2 linked regions of the Dyadobacter chenhuakuii genome follow. The protein of the gene in region 2 interacts with the protein of the main gene of each other region in a pairwise test. Links are inferred from orthologs where the notes say so. Each region holds a gene or a part of one and is shown on either strand. Other genes may lie near its edges.

Region 1 (3,211 bases), 380 kb from region 2 along the record:
CCACGGAAAACAGAATCGCAAAAATCAGGTAATTTTGACATCCGTTTCAGTCCCCGACGGTAACTTAACAAATTCATAACATCATGAAAATTGACAAGGAGTCTCTTAAAAAAATAGCCCACCTGGCCCGTTTGGAGATAAAACCAGAGGAAGAAGAAGGCATTTTAAAGAGTATGGACTCGGTATTGACGTGGATGGAGCAGCTGGACGAGGTGGATACTGATGGCGTTGAACCTCTGACTCATATCCTTAGCGAAGTGAACAACTGGCGCGAAGATGTGGGCGTGAACACGATGACGAGGGAAGATGCACTTGCAAATGCACCGGCAAAAAATGCTTCCTATATAATGGTCCCGAAGGTGATTGAGTAACTTATAGGACACTTTGTCCGTGTGCTCACCAATTTATCTGAAAATCGTCGGCATCATTCAATGCTGGGAAAGCGACCCGGTACGCATCAAGATCACCTTTATGGAAAGTGACGATCTTTTCCGTTTCTGCATTGGCCAGCATACTCAGCGGCTCCCCAAGATAATCGAGCGCAACCGAATCTCCCTGGTAAGTTAGCCCATTTGCATCCGAGCCAACGCGGTTCACGCCTACCACATAGCTTTGGTTTTCAATAGCCCGGGCTTTTAACAAAGTATTCCAGGCATGCGCACGCCTGGCCGGCCAATTCGCTACATATATAAGGATGTCATAAGGATCGGAAGCACTGTTACGGCTCCAAACGGGAAACCGGAGATCGTAGCAAACCAATGGGCAAACCTTCCAGCCCTTGTAATTAATGATCAGCCTGGATTTCCCGGGTGTATAGGTAAGGTGCTCATTTCCAAAACTGAAAAGATGCTTCTTATCATTAAATACATAGGAACCATCGGGAGCAACGCACATTAACCGATTGTAGAACCTCCCTTCTTCCTTTACAGCAAAGCTCCCGATGACAAGCGCGTTCGCTTGTGCAGCCATTTGCTTCATCCAGCGCGTGGTGGTGAAATTCATGGGTTCGGCCGCTGCGGTGTTCATTGTGAAACCCGAGTTGAACATTTCCGGAAGCACAATGATATCCACCGGACCCGACAGCGTCGCTATTTTTTCTTCAAGCGTTGCCAGGTTAGCAGTCGTGTTTTCCCAAAACAGGTCGGTTTGAATTAAAGCGACCGACAATGTTTCCGTAGACTGTTCTGCTATCATGGTGGATGCTTTAATGAGTGAATGAGTGAATGAGTAAGTGAGTGGGCAATGACTTCATTGCTATTGTTTTATTCACTCATTCACTCATTAAAAATTATCTCCGCCCCGGAAAACGCATGCGGTAATCTGAGTCTACATTGCCTTTTGTAATGTCCGCGAGTTTCCTTTTGATTAATTGCTTTTTCAATGTTGGCAGGTAATCGACGAAAAGTTTGCCTAACAAATGATCATATTCATGCTGAATGATCCTGGCGGCCATTCCGGTATATTCTTCGGTATACTCATTCCAATCCGTATCGCGGTAACGGATTTTCACGCGCTCGGGGCGGTATACATCGCCACGGATCCCCGGAATGCTCAGACAGCCTTCTTCAAATGCCCATTCTTTACCATCCTCTTCCAGGATTTCAGGGTTGATGAATGTTTTTTTGAAATCAGCCAATGAAAGATCCGGTTCATCGTCGTCGTCATCGTCTTTTTCACTGAACGGCGTTGCGTCCACCACAAAAACACGGATATTCATGCCGATCTGCGGCGCTGCCAGCCCTACCCCATTTGCACCATGCATGGTCTCAAACATATCTTCTGAAAGTTTTTTCAGATCAAGCTGGTCTTTTTCAATGAATTGGGTTGGTTTTCTCAGGATAGGATCTCCGTATGCTACGATGGGATAAATCATTGTAATGCGACTTTATTCGTTGTAATATAATGTAACCTGTAAATGCCGCTCACCTTTTACTTTCCATATAAGACTGGAGAATGATCGTGGCGCTTATTTTATCAATGTTGCCCTTTTCCCGTCGGTCGCTCTTTTTGGAGCCGGACGCAATCATGGATTGCAGGGCCATAGACGACGTGAACCTTTCGTCGTGTGCGTGTACAGGAATGTCCGGAAATGTTTTTTTCAGGATTTTAATAAATGCGGTTACTCTTGCCGCATTCTCACTTTCCGTATTATCAAGCCTTTTCGGCATTCCTACTATAAATGCTTCGATTGGTTCACTGGCTGCGTATTTCTTTAAAAACTCCGTTAAGTCATGCGTCCTGACCGTATCAAGGGCAGTGGCAATGATCTGCAAAGGATCTGTAACAGCAATACCGGTGCGTTTGGCACCATAATCAATCGCCAGAAGACGCGGCATTTATCTTAAAGAATGTTAATTGCTTGCAAAGATAAGACCTTTCAATTAGCTTTTCCTGATAGTGCGGGCTCAATATAGATTTTGATACACGCATCACAGAATCCGATTATCTTTGTTTCATGATTGAAAAGCGCTGGATACACAACCCTGAATTTACTTCTGAACAAACACACATTGTCCTGGAACTGGCCGAATCGTTAAAAGTAAGCCCGTCGCTGGCTACCCTTTTGGTACAACGCGGCATCCTTGATTTTGAGCAATCCCGAAACTTTTTCCGCCCCGACCTTGCGCATTTACATGATCCGTTTTTAATGCAGGACATGTATGCAGCCGTCAGCAGGCTGAATGATGCGATCAGAAATGGTGAAAAAATATTGGTTTACGGAGATTATGATGTGGACGGCACCACTTCCGTCGCATTGTTCTACGGTTTTTTGAAAAAAATATATCCAAATCTCGACTATTACATTCCCGACCGTTACGAAGAAGGCTACGGCGTTTCGTGGCAAAGCATTGACTGGGCGCACGCAAACGGTTTTTCACTCATTGTAACACTGGATTGCGGTGTAAAATCGGTTGATAAAGTTACTGCTGCCAAAGAAAGAGGCATCGACTTCATTATATGTGATCACCACCGGCCCGGTTCTGAGCTGCCGCCGGCAGTTGCTGTCCTCGACCCAAAAAGAGATGATTGCGCATATCCTTATAAAGAACTCACAGGCTGCGGCGTTGGATTTAAACTGCTGCAAGCCTTCTGTATAGACAATGAAATAGACCCGGCGGGTTTGTTCGATCATCTGGACCTGCTGGTGATCAGCATTGCTTCGGACATTGTGCCTATTACGGGTGAAAACCGGATTTTGGCATATTATGGT
Region 2 (3,084 bases):
TTTAACCAGGTTATTCCTTATGTGGATCGCTTGGATTATGTGGCGTCAATGAATTCTGAACATGCTTATGTGATGGGCGTGGAAAGAATGCTCGGCATTGAAAATGATATTCCAAAACGCATTGAATACATCCGCGTAGTGGTTGCAGAGCTCAACCGGCTGGCTTCCCATTTCGTCGCGCTGGGCACTTATGCCATGGACATTGGCGCTTATACGCCTTTCTTGTGGATGATGCGCGACCGCGAGCAGATCCTCCGCTTGCTCGAATGGACCTGCGGCGCGAGAATGCTTTATAATTACATTTGGATCGGAGGCTTGTTTTACGATTTGCCTGTGGGTTTTGAAGAACGCTGCCTTGAATTTGTAAAATATCTGAAACCCAAGCTGACGGAGTTGCAGCAGCTTGTGGTTGATAACAAAATTTTCATCCAGCGCACAGCAAATGTGGGCGTATTGCCCTTGCCGGTTGCCATTAATTACGGCTGCACGGGCCCAATGCTCCGCGGTTCCGGATTGCGTTACGATTTGAGAAAAGTAGACGGCTATTCCGTTTATCCCGAGCTGGATTTTGAGATACCCATCGGCACAGGCGCCATGGGCACAACCGGTGATTGCTGGGACCGGACGTGGGTGCGTGTGATAGAATGCTGGGAATCAGTGAAGTTAATAGAGCAAAGCCTCGAACAACTTACGGGAGACTACAAGCGAACCCGCGATTTCGATCCGCAGGCCGTCGTTCCCAAGAAAATCCGCCCCAAGGCAATGGATTTCTACGTCCGTGGCGAAAGTCCGAAAGGCGAGCTAGGCTTCTTTTTCCGTTCCGACGGCCGTTCCGACGTTCCGTTTCGTTGCAGGGCCAGGTCATGCTGTTTTCACAACCTTTCTGTGATCGGAGAAATTACAAAAGGGTCGTTACTAGCGGACCTGGTGGCCGTGATCGGGTCTATTGACGTGGTAATGGGAGAAGTGGATCGATAACATGGTGCTTGGCCCCAAACCCCTAAAGGGGCTTGCTTCTTACTAGTAAACTGCAAAGTCCCCTTTAGGGGATTTAGGGGCAAAAAAGAAGCCGCCTTTCAGCAGCTCCTTTCTTTCTCTCTTATTTTGTTCTAAACTTAAACAGCCTGCGCAACGCCTACCAAATCATGCTTGGCTAAAAACTCCGCAATCTGAACCGTGTTAGTCGCTGCTCCTTTGCGAAGGTTATCTGCTACAATCCACAGGTTCAATGTTTTAGGCTGAGATTCGTCGCGGCGGATGCGGCCTACGAATGTTTCGTCCTTGCCGTGTGCTGTTAATGGCATTGGATAAAGCGCGTTTTTAGGATCATCCTGCAAAATCACGCCTTCCGCCTCGCTCAGGATCTGACGCACTTCATCCAGATCAAATTCATTTTCAAATTCAATGTTAACCGCCTCAGAGTGACCACCGATCGTTGGGATACGAACCGTTGTTGCAGTTACTGCAATGCTGTCGTCGCCCATGATTTTCTTCGTTTCGTTGGTCATTTTCATTTCTTCCTTTGTATAGCCGTTATCCAAAAACACGTCGATATGCGGCAATACATTCAGGTCGATCTGGTGCGGATATACTTTTCCGCGGCTGTGATCGCCGGCGCGCTCCGAGAAAAGCTGATCAACGGCCGCCTTACCCGTTCCCGTTACAGACTGGTAAGTAGAAACCACCACGCGTTTGATCTTATATTTTTGGTGCAAAGGATTCAAAACCACCACCATTTGAATGGTTGAGCAGTTTGGGTTTGCAATAATTTTGTCTTCTTTGGTCAATTCGCCTGCATTGATTTCAGGAACAACCAGTTTTTTGGTCGGGTCCATTCTCCATGCTGAGGAATTATCGATAACTGTAATTCCCGCCTCTGCGAATCTTGGTGCAAGCTCTAATGACGTGCTGCCACCAGCCGAAAATATCGCTATTTCAGGTTTGGCTGCAATCGCGTCCTCAAATCCGATCACCTTTATCTGTTTACCCTTGAATGTAACTTCCTTACCAACAGATCTTTCTGATGCAACGGCTAATAATTCCGTCACCGGGAAATTACGCTCTTCGAGCACTTTGAGGATTTCGCCGCCTACCAAACCGGTAGCGCCTACTACTGCGATTTTCATTCTAGCATTAAGATAAAAAGTGGATAGAAATTTGATCCCTTTCAGCTGCCTGAGCAATTGAAAAGTGCCGCAAATTTACGAGGAAATTTAGAATGAATGTGGATTTTTACATTTTATGCGCTGAATTTCAGCCACGAAAACGAAAATCAGTTACCAAGTCCAGATTTTTTCAGGCGTTATGCTGGCATTCATCGGCATGTCGTAAGGATCAATGTCATCGATTTTAGAAACCGGCTCAAAAAAGGAAAGGCCTGTTTTAACAATGTCAGGACGACATTTAGCCAGAAAACGGTCATAATAACCGCCGCCATAACCCACCCGGTAACCCCGCTCGTCGAAAGCCAGCAGCGGAATGTAAACCCGATCAATTTCCTCAGCATTGACGCGTATGGAAGTCGCAGGATCCGGCTCCGGAATGCCCCATGGATTTGTGATCAGCTTTGTGTTTTTATCCAAAAGATAATGTTCCATTTCCTTGGTGCCCGGAATGACGTAAGGCGCAACGATCCGGATTTGAGAAAATGAAGCTTGTAATTGATTGACTATCTGCCAGGTATTAATCTCATTTTTAATGATTTGGGGCAAAAAAAGATGAATCGTTTCCGGTCCTTGTAATGTAAGTGCTGCAAACAGATTCTGGCAGATCAGATTATTTTTGACCAAAATGTCATCTTCCGTCAGCGACATTCTTTTGGAAAGGAAATCTTTACGCAACGCGGCTTTGTCCATCATTTGTTGGTTTTTTTGCACCTGGCAATATCGAAATTTAGCGGAATGCATTCAAAGTTAACCGCCTAACAATGTTCTCCTTTTTTCGCCTTTTTACGCTATTGTTTGTACTTTCACGCTCGCATTTTAAATTCTTTAACCATAGTTTATAAACAAGACATGAGCAAAATTAAAGTTGCAAATCCCGTAGTGGAGCTTGACGGAGACGAAATGACCAGAATTATCTGGA

Evidence for each region.
Region 1: the proteins of NFI80_RS18860 (region 2) and def interact in binary tests that used the Escherichia coli proteins (3 or more experiments, as listed by UniProt). The link is inferred for Dyadobacter chenhuakuii from one-to-one orthologs.

What each region holds. Positions count from the first base shown.
Region 1 is NZ_CP098805.1:4,160,872-4,164,082, forward strand. What follows is about bases 82-2,959. They hold def (peptide deformylase), read right to left. Parts: upstream 1,874-2,959; coding sequence 1,289-1,873; downstream 82-1,288. Other genes in these bases: gatC (Asp-tRNA(Asn)/Glu-tRNA(Gln) amidotransferase subunit GatC), read left to right, coding at 84-371; NFI80_RS17170 (amidohydrolase), read right to left, coding at 397-1,194; ruvX (Holliday junction resolvase RuvX), read right to left, coding at 1,923-2,336; recJ (single-stranded-DNA-specific exonuclease RecJ), read left to right, coding at 2,456-2,959. Outside these bases: more of recJ, read left to right, coding at 2,960-3,211. UniProt on the Escherichia coli protein: Removes the formyl group from the N-terminal Met of newly synthesized proteins. Requires at least a dipeptide for an efficient rate of reaction. N-terminal L-methionine is a prerequisite for activity but the enzyme has broad specificity at other positions.
Region 2 is NZ_CP098805.1:4,538,807-4,541,890, forward strand. What follows is about bases 122-2,872. They hold NFI80_RS18860 (aspartate-semialdehyde dehydrogenase), read right to left. Parts: upstream 2,127-2,872; coding sequence 1,116-2,126; downstream 122-1,115. Other genes in these bases: NFI80_RS18855 (NADH-quinone oxidoreductase subunit D), read left to right, coding at 122-978; NFI80_RS18865 (5-formyltetrahydrofolate cyclo-ligase), read right to left, coding at 2,277-2,858. Outside these bases: more of NFI80_RS18855, read left to right, coding at 1-121; NFI80_RS18870 (NADP-dependent isocitrate dehydrogenase), read left to right, coding at 3,015-3,084.